One region of the Methylophilus sp. Leaf414 genome, then DNA from elsewhere that is predicted to be linked to it. Evidence: predicted binding sites of a transcription regulator. Region 1 holds the regulator's gene; each other region holds the start of a gene.
The links. Region 1 encodes FliA, which starts transcription of late flagellar genes. Its sites were predicted from a motif close to CTAAAGTTNNCNNAAANNNTGCCGATANNA; they were not measured.
Positions count from the first base shown of each region.

Region 2: flgM (flagellar biosynthesis anti-sigma factor FlgM) is a predicted target of FliA. The motif match lies at 1,183-1,212, and genes of this name have one in related genera.
Region 3: ASG24_RS11265 (flagellin) is a predicted target of FliA. The motif match lies at 1,924-1,953, and genes of this name have one in related genera.

Region 1 covers NZ_LMQQ01000001.1:18,997-22,337, forward strand. The annotation lists gene flhF (flagellar biosynthesis protein FlhF) at 1-216, shown strand, start outside; gene ASG24_RS00080 (hypothetical protein) at 209-1,015, shown strand; gene ASG24_RS00085 (RNA polymerase sigma factor FliA) at 1,032-1,769, shown strand; gene ASG24_RS00090 (flagellar motor protein) at 1,769-2,521, shown strand; gene ASG24_RS00095 (flagellar motor protein MotB) at 2,521-3,341, shown strand, end outside.
Region 2 covers NZ_LMQQ01000004.1:530,488-533,828, forward strand. The annotation lists gene flgB (flagellar basal body rod protein FlgB) at 1-116, opposite strand, end outside; gene flgA (flagellar basal body P-ring formation chaperone FlgA) at 345-1,112, shown strand; gene flgM (flagellar biosynthesis anti-sigma factor FlgM) at 1,275-1,592, shown strand; gene ASG24_RS11435 (flagella synthesis protein FlgN) at 1,597-2,079, shown strand; gene ASG24_RS11440 (ATP-binding cassette domain-containing protein) at 2,178-3,341, opposite strand, start outside.
Region 3 covers NZ_LMQQ01000004.1:501,009-504,349, reverse strand. The annotation lists gene fliD (flagellar filament capping protein FliD) at 1-477, opposite strand, end outside; gene ASG24_RS11270 (flagellar protein FlaG) at 512-853, opposite strand; gene ASG24_RS11265 (flagellin) at 924-1,721, opposite strand; gene aepX (phosphoenolpyruvate mutase) at 2,234-3,341, shown strand, end outside.

The DNA.
Region 1 (3,341 bases):
GTGCTGGATGTGCTGATCCGTGAGCGTATGCGCCTTTTCTACACGACCAGTGGCCAACGTGTACCGGAAGATATTGAAGTGGCAAACAAACATGCACTGGTTGAACGTGTGTTAACACCACATCAGGCCAGCCTGCCATACCAGTATCTGGATGAAGAGTTGCCGCTGGTGATCTCAAGCATGATGCAAGCGCAAGGAGAGCAGCAGCATGTTTAACTACCATGACCAGGCTGATGGATTGCGCCGTATCATGGCCCGCTCATCAGCACGTGTGATCAGCGTCATGGGGGCGAATGGCCAGCCTGCTGAAACCTGGCTCAGCCAGTTGGCGGCAAGTATGGTGGGTCCTGGGCAGCGTCTATTGCTAATCCAGGCTAAGCAACGACCTATGACAAAATACACACTACATGCGGTGGCTTTGCGCCAAAGCATACTCAGCCGCGCGGTGGTCAAGCATCCGCAAGGTTACGATCTGGCGACGCTGGCTGAAACTGACATATTAACCTCGTCCTTATCCGGCGATTTAAAAACAGAGCTTAACGGTATAGTGAGTCAACTTGCGTATGACTACGATACCGTGATTATAGAAGCATTATTAGATCCGCTTGACCAGACCCTGATATTGCCCGTGATGGCACAACATACATTAGTGTTGCAGATGGGGCGTAATGAAGCAGCCATTAAATCGGCTTATATGACAATCAAGCGCCTTTGCCAGCAGCATGGGCAATTGCCATTAAGCGTAGTGGTGACGGACTCCAGCCATGAGCAGGGCCAGCAATATTTTATGCGACTGAACCAGGTCTGCCAGCAGTTCCTGGGAATTTCCCTGAGTTTTCTGGGTGCTATTCCTGAAAATAAAGTGGTACAAAAGACAGAAAATATTCAAGCCAATGGCTTGAAAAACCGTCATGGCCTGGAGTCATCTCCGGCAACGCAGTCTGCACTGGCATTCAAGGCCATTGCCAGAAGCCTGGATCAACGTGTAAGCACGTCGTCACTGGCTGCTGCCTAGAGTAAAGAGGGATAACATGTATACCGCTAAAGGCAAAACTAACAATACTGACCAGATGCTCAAGCAGCATAGCGGCCTGGTTAAGAAAATGGCATACCAGCTGAAATCAAAATTGCCCTCTTGCGTGGAGGTCGATGATTTGGTGCAGGCCGGGATGATAGGCCTGATGGATGCTATTCAACGTTATGAAGATACGCACGGTGCGCAGTTTGAGACCTATGCCTCACAACGTGTGCGCGGCGCCATGCTGGATGAATTACGTGGCGCCGACTGGCTGCCACGTGGTATCCGCAAAAACATGCGAGATATCGAAGTAGCCGTGCAACAGCTAGAACAAAAGTTGGGCCGCCCGCCTACCGAATCAGAAATCGCCAAACACATGAATTTCAGTCTCGAAGACTACTATGATGTATTGAGCGACTGTCAGGGTCACCAGCTTATTTATTATGAAGATTTTCATGATGACGACGGTGGTGGCGAGCACTTCCTAGACCGCTTTGTGGATGATGACAGCAATGACCCGGTTAAATCCTTGCTGGAAAGCGATTTCCGTGAGGCGTTGATTGACTCCATCGATAATTTGCCAGATCGAGAAAAAATGTTGATGGGCCTTTACTACGAACAGGAACTGAACCTGAAAGAGATAGGCGCCATTATGAATGTGTCAGAATCACGCGTCTGCCAGCTGCATAGCCAGGCCGTAGCCCGCTTGCGTGCGTCCATGCGTGACAAATCCTGGACCGGAGTCTCCTGATGGATTGGGGTAGCCTGGCAGGCCTGCTTATCGCCCTCGCCGGCCTGGTGCTGGGTCAAACGATTGAAGGGGGACACCTTAAATCGCTGATGCAACCGTCAGCGTTTGTGGTGGTCATGCTGGGCACGGTCGGTGCAGTCTTGCTGCAAACCGAACTGAAAACATTTATCAAAGGCCTGCGCATGCTGCGCTGGGTATTCGTACATCCTGAAGACGACCGTCACAAGCTGGCCCAGCGCATTAACCAATGGAGTTTGCAGGCTCGTAAGGAAAGTGTCTTATCCCTGGAAAGCCAGATCAAGCGCGAGCAAGATCCTTTTGTACGCAAAGGCTTGCAATTGCTGGTAGACGGTACACCGGCTGACCGCATCCGCGAAGTGTGTGCCATTGATATGTATTACTTTGAAGTGCAAGAGCGCGATGCCGCCAAAATCTGGTCAGCTGCCGGTGGTTATGCGCCGACAGTAGGTATTCTGGGCGCGGTACTCGGGCTGATTCACGTCATGGAAAATCTCTCAGATCCTGCCAAAATCGGTAGCGGTATTGCGGTAGCTTTTGTGGCAACCATCTACGGTGTGGCATTGGCCAACCTGGTTTTCCTGCCGATTGCCAATAAGCTAAAGGGCCATATCCAGCATGAAATCTCACGCCGTGAAATGCTCCTGAATGCCTGGGTTTCTATCGCCAGAGGCGATAATCCGAAACTGGTCAGTGAACGTCTGGAAGCCTATTTGCGCCTGCGGGAGTCGTGATGTACAGGCGTAAGATCTACGATGACGATGATGAAAGCCACGACAGGTGGCTGATTTCGTATGCGGATTTCATCACCCTGCTGTTCGCTTTTTTTGTGGTGATGTATGCCACATCAACGATTAACCTGAACAAATACCAGACATTATCCAATTCGGTAGTGAATGCTTTTCAGGGTAATCCTAGCCAAGCGCCGTCGCTGAATACTGAAAATCCATCCTCTTTGCAAAACCTGAGCGCCATCAAGAAACCATTGCCGCTGAGCTATTTGTACCAGGAGAAAAAACAGCGCGACATGGAAAAAATGCGTGCCATCGGTCAACAATTGGCCAACGTTTTATCCGTTTGGATAGAACAAAAAGCCATCACCGTGCAACAAGGTGAGTTTGGGGTGGATATTGCCATACAGAATAAATTGCTGTTCAAGCCCGATCAATCCACGATGTCGGACGAAGGCCCGTATGTCATTAAACTGGTGAGCGAAGTGTTGAAAAACGAATATCGCACCATACAGGTGGAAGGTCACATTGACCGCCATGCGTTTGCTGATGATCCTAACCCAGAGGCAAAACGCTGGGAAATAACCGCGACTCAGGCCGCACGTGTGGCAGGGATACTGGGTACACGAGGCGTGATCAGCAAGCGGCTTTCTGCGATTGGCCTGGCCGATACCAAGCCTGCTTCCAGCAGTGAAAATGATCTGGCGCAGACCATCAATAACCGTATTATCATCCGCGTGCTGACTGCTGAAAGTAATGCGCAGCAAGCTGCCAATAATACCAGTACCACCCAGCTGGAAATTTTACCGAAGGCGACTGAGCC
Region 2 (3,341 bases), on a different contig from region 1:
TTGTATTGCGGGGTATCGGCATTGGCAATATTCGAAGCAAGCAATTCCTGGCGCTGATTGCGCACGCGCAGCGCTGTCTGGTGAAAACTAAACGCAGCATCCAGTTTATTGATCATCGTCTTTTCCTTTCCCGGGCATTCCCCGACAGAAATCTCAAGGTCATTTAAAGTTTTGCCATCTGCCGTCGTTAACCCTGATAAGCGGGCCTGCTTTCACGCACACATGACTTTTACTAGCTGTGCTTAGTGTACGCGGCGAAGACAATAATCATTCTTGGATTAAGAGGGTGAAATACCCTTTATTTCATCAATCATTTACATCTGCCGTGCGTAGAATGAGACTCCATGAAACCTCGTCTGCTTACCATTTTTGCTCCAGTGATTCCAGGCCTGATCTGGCTTTTTGCTTGCCACGTGCAAGCCGCCGATCGTTTGCCGAATGCTGCGGTTGCCGCTAACCAGCGGCTGGCATTGCCGGCTGCGAGTGATATGCACTCGCGTGTTTATCAGACGGTGATGCAGTATGTGCAAGGTCAGACGCAGGGCTATCCAGGTAAAGTGAATATTGAAATCCAGCCATTGGATAACCGTATCCGTATCGCGGACTGTGACCTGATGGAAGGATTTAACGTGCAGGGCGCACGCTTGTGGGGTAAAACGCACATTGGGGTGCGCTGTTTGCAATCAGCAACCAAGCCGTGGACGCTATATGTACAAGCGGATGTGCAAGTATGGGGCGAATATGCGGTGATTGGTTTGCCGGTCAGCCAGGGTTCACCCGTGCAAGCATCAGATATCGTGATGCAAACCGGTGATATCACCAAGTTACCTGCAGGGATTATTACTGATGTCTCTATGCTGGAAGGTAAAAAAGCATCATTGAATATGCCGTTGGGTACAGTGCTTAGACCAGAGTTGCTCAAAGCAATGCCAGTCATCATGCAGGGACAAATGGTTCAGTTAAACAGCCGTGGTGAAGGATTTGTGATCTCTGCAGATGGAACCGCCATGCAAACTGCCAACGTTGGCCAGGTGGTAGATGTGAAGGTAAGTAATGGCCAGATCATTAAAGGTGTCGCGCAAGCTTCAGGGAAAGTAGATGTACGTTTTTAGTCTGCGCCACAACTTTTAAAGCTAAAAATGCTTGTTGATCATAAACTTGAGATAAAAAGTATATTCAGCGCTAAAGTTCGCTTAAACTATGCCGATAGTACTGTTAACAATTGAGGGTTTTCGACACCCTTACATCCAGACAAACAGAAGCAGAGGTGCGGCATGAACATTTCAGACTCTATTAAAAAACTTGGTACCGTTGATAAACCAGTGCTAGATAAAAGCACTAATAGCAAAAGTAGCGAAAAAACTACCAGCGCTTCCGGCAACCCCAGCACAGATAATGTGACATTGTCTGCAGCTTCGGTGCAGTTGCAATCACTGGAAGCCGGTTTGGCAAACGGTGAAGTTTTCGACACTAATAAAGTAGATGAAATCAAAGCGGCTATTGCCCGTGGCGATTTCTCGGTAGACACCGCCAAAGTGGCGGATGGTTTGCTACAAACAGTTAAAGATTTAATAAAACCGAATAAAGGATGATGCTATGAGTCATGCAGATCGAACTTCAGTTCCGGCCATTAGTTTTGAGGCAGATGCCACCCTGGTGGCCGAGTTGGTTAACGATTTGCATAACGAGCAAACGGCATTGATCTCTGCCGACCTGGATATCATTGAGCAAATGGTAGACAAGCGGGTAGGGCTCCTGCAAGCCTTGGGTGAAGCAGCCAACCAACGCTACTCAGCACTCGCGGCGGCAGGATTTGAAGCCAATGAGAATGGGATGTCCAAATGGCTTGAGTTGCTTTCCAGCCCTACCATCGATGATGCCTGGGTAAATTTCCAGCGGCAATTGGCGCAAGCGAAAGAGCTCAATCGCCTGAATGGTGTGCTGATCAATAAACATTTTCAACGCAACCAGGAAAAACTGGATGCCCTGCAAGGTAAAGCCGCAAATAACACACAGCTGTACGGCAAAAACGGTCAGGCGCATGGTGGCAATAGTTCACGCGCAAGCTTCTCTGTTTAGTTTAAGATTTCATAAAAAAGCCGAATCGGTATAATTCGGCTTTTTTATTGTCGAGATGGCAGTGTAATTAAATGAAGCCAACGTTAAATAGAACTGGATTAACGCGCACTTTCCAGTATTTCCCAACGCTGCAGCTTTTGCATGACTAACGTTTCAATTTCACTCAGTCTTTCCTGTAGGGTTTTCGCTAGCTCTGGTGTCTGTTTATAAATATCAGGCTGCGCTAATTGTGCTTGAATGTCTGATTGCTCTTGCTCTAACAATTCAATCTCTTCAGGCAAGGTCTCGAGCTCACGTTGCTCCTTAAAGCTCAAAGATTTTCTTGTCGTTTCCTTAGGCATGGGTGCTGATGCTGGCGTGGTCGATGCTTTTTGCGTTGCAGCGGGTTTTTGATTGAGATCCTGGCTGAATCTTAACCAGTCATCGTATCCGCCACCAAATTCCGTCAATTTCCCTTGTCCTTCAAACGCAATCACTTGCGTAACAGTGTTTTCCAGGAAGGCCCGGTCATGGCTCACCAGGAAAAGAGTGCCTGTATAATCCTGTAACAGGGTCTCCAGTAGTTCCAGCGTATCTATATCCAGGTCATTTGTCGGCTCATCCAGTACAAGGACATTGGCGGGGCGGGCAAACAGGCGCGCCAATAGTAAACGGTTGCGTTCGCCACCGGAAAGTGATTTCACCGGTGAGCGTGAGCGTTGTGGCGGGAACAGGAAGTCTTCCAGGTAGCTGATGACATGTTTACGCTCATTACCAATTTCGACAAAGTCCGAGCCTGGGCTAATGGTATCGGCCAATGTCGCTTCTTCATCCAGCTGCTCGCGCATCTGGTCAAAATAAGCAACATTCACTTTTGTGCCACGCTGAATGTCGCCACTATCCGCTTCAATGTCACCTAGAATAAGCTTCAACAGCGTGGATTTGCCAATGCCGTTCGGGCCGAGCAAACCAATTTTATCGCCACGTAAAATACGGGTGCTGAACCCTTTGATCAATGTTTTATCGCCATATGACTTGTAGACCTGATCAAGCTCTGCCACCAGTTTACCGCTGCGTTCACCCGCATCCAGGTTGAGTTTGACGTCGCCTTGACGCTCACGCCTGGCAGCACGGTCCAGGCGCAGTGCTTCCAGTCTTCTCACGCGCCCTTCATTACGCGTGCGGCGTGCTTTAATGCCTTGGCGGATCCAGACTTCTTCCTGTGCCAGAAATTTATCGAATTTGGCAGCATGGGTTTCTTCTACCGCGAGCAGCTCTTCTTT
Region 3 (3,341 bases), on a different contig from region 1:
TATCGTAATACTGATCGCCTGTTTATCCGCATTGGCACTAAAATTTGCCGGAGTACCGTTTCCGCTATCCGCAGCGGTAAAAGTGCCGAACGAAATATTCAGGGTACCGGTGCCGATGATGTCTGTGGCATTGGCATAGGCAGAGGTAGCAATTTTTTGCGAAGCCGCCAGTTGCGTAACGGAAATATTGTAGTTTCCATTTGCCGCTGTACCGTCAGCCGTGGCTACGATACTGCTGCCATCAGAAACTTTGACTGATTGTGCTGTGAATTTGGCTGCAGTAGCCAGTTTATCCACTGCTGCCTGAAAAGCACTTAAACCACTATTCAGTTTACCGTAGGCAGAAAGCTTGCTGTTATAGGATGTAATCTGGGTCTGGATTTGAGTTAATGGCTGTTTCTCAATCGTCATCAATCCTGTCACAATCGAATCGATTGCTAAGCCGGATGCCCCGGTTGTGGATGTAATTGAAGCCATCTTTTATTCTCCAGACACTTTAAACAAAGTTACCCTAGACCGTTTGCCTGATCACCAGGCCACGCAACTTATCCAGGGTTTTACTAATCGCAAGCACTTCTTCATTCGGGATCTGGCGTAATACCTTTTGCGTTTCGGTATCCACTACTTTCACCACAATGCGATCAGACTCATCATCAATTGAAAACTCAATGGTCTGCAATGCAGGGGCAACATACTCATTCAGTTTGTTGACTGCACCTGTCAAGGTTGCCTTGTCTAACACCTCAGCAGGTTTTTGCTCACCACTTCCATACTTCACCAACTTAAGACTGTTTACAGCAGCCAGTCCGCTTACCGGACGTCCGCCTACTCCATCTATAGATTGACTCATGATAATGCTCCTTCTGCTTAACCTAAATCCACAGAGACGGGTCTCTGTGGATGGGATTCAACTGGTTAGGGAATTAACCTCTTAACAGTGTCATCACTTGGTTAGGCAACTGGTTCGCCTGAGCCAACATTGCTGTACCAGCTTGTTGCAGGATCTGAGCACGTGTCATCTTCGCTGTTTCTGAAGCAAAGTCGGCATCCATGATACGAGACTTGGCAGCAGACATGTTCTCAGACGAAATTTGCAGGTTGCTGATCACAGATTCAAAACGGTTCTGGTAAGCACCCAATGTCGCACGGTTGGTGTTCACTGTATCCAGTGCCGCATCGATCGCTGTCAGTGCAGCAGAAGCAGAAGCTGCTGTAGACAGGGAACCAGACATACTTACCGCAGCTACAGAGCTAACGCTGATGGTGTCAGATGCATCTGCACCTACCTGGAACTGATAGCCCTGACCTAAAGCTGGCTCACCGTTAAACTTGGTGGCAGTGCTCAAGCGGGTCAATTCTGAAGACAGTTGTGAGAATTCAGCATTCAGGTTTGCACGGTCACCAGAGCTATAAGAACCGTTAGCAGCCTGTACAGCAAGTTCACGCATACGTTGTAAAGCGTCAGTACCTTTGCTCAAACCACCTTCAGCAGTTTGCAGGAAAGAAATCGCGTCGTTAGAGTTACGAACCGCTACATCCATACCGCGGATTTGTGCGTCCATACGTGTAGCAATTGCCAAGCCAGCAGCGTCATCTTTAGAACTGTTAATGCGCAGACCTGAAGACAAACGTTGAATCGATTGATTCATGCTTGATTGTGAAGCACTCAGGTTACGTTGTGCGTTTAAAGATGCAATGTTTGTGTTAATTACAGCAGCCATGTTATTTCTCCTTGAGAGTCGTATATCCAGTTAAGTGTCAAATCGTCGTATTACTATTACTTCAACGTTGATTCGCTTACTACTTACTAAATCTTGCTAATTCATCGTTGTTGTTTATGTTATCGACCGCTTCCGAAATTTCTTTAATGTTGCATTTAAAATTTCTTTTTTTACATCTTTACATCGGTCGAGCACTTGTTTCTGTTAACGACGGCTCTTCGGAGTTCTTTAGTCCTTATTTAAATTTAATGGTTATAAATTCAATTTGACCTATTTTAAATAAGGCCAGCCCAAACTCATTTGCGGAGTTAGCCGTGAATCACCTCTTAATTTATTTAACTAGCTGATGCGATATCTGCCTGCAAAGCAACCTTATATATAGATAAGGATTTAAAGGTACTTTAAGGCGTTTTTCACACAATTAATTTCATGCCCTGCACTTCATAATTCCTACAGATGTTCAGCTCGCCTTTCTGGCGGATGTGAACAAGGCATATATATAGGAGTGTTGCATGGCATCAGTTTATGTAGGTATGACGGTAGATATTCTGCATCACGGGCATATCAATATCATCGAGCAGGCAAGAAAGTACGGCGATGTCACGATTGGTTTATTGTCGGATGCGGCTGTGGCAGATCACAAACGCTTGCCCTACCTGACTTATGATCAACGTAAATCTATCGTTGAGAACATTCGCGGTGTGGTCAATGTCGTACCACAGGACGAATGGGACTACGCACCCAACCTGCTGAAACACAAACCTGACATCATGGTGCATGGCGATGACTGGCTGGATGGTCCATTACTGCCTTATCGTGAACGCGCCCGCGCAGCACTGGCTGAATATGGCGGCCATCTCATTGAGATTCCTTATACCCGCGGCATCTCATCCAACGAGATGCTGGGCCAGATACAAACGCTGGGCACCACGCCGGATATCCGCCGCCGTACCTTAAAAAGATTGCTGGCTGCCAAACCGATTTCCCGTTTTATCGAAGCACATAACCCTATCTCGGCCCTCATTGCAGAGCATGCGATCGCCCAACGCAATGGCAAGAACTGCCAGTTCGATGGTTTCTGGTCCAGTTCACTGACGGACTCCACTGCGCGCGGCAAACCGGATATTGAAGCACTGGAGATCAACAGCCGTTTATCCAATATCAACGATATTTTCGATGTCACCACCAAACCATTGGTGATGGACGCTGATACCGGCGGCAAGCTGGAGCACTTTGAACTCAATGTGCGCAGCATGGAACGCCTTGGTATTTCCGCCACCATCATTGAAGACAAGATAGGCTTAAAAAAGAATTCTCTGTTTGGCAATGAGGTTGCGCAATTGCAGGATGACATTCAACCCTTCTGCGACAAGATCGCCGCCGGCCGTGCCGCCCGTGTCAGTGATGACTTTATGGTGATTGCGCGTATCGAAAGCCTGATCCTGGAAAAAGGCATGGAAGACGCCGTCAAACGTGCACAAGCTTATGTCGGTGCAGGCGTGGACGGCATCATGATACACAGCCGCCAGAAATCGCCGGACGAAGTATTCGAGTTTGCCAAAATCTTTAAATCCGAATTCCCGACGACGCCACTGGTGTGTGTACCTACCAGTTACTGCA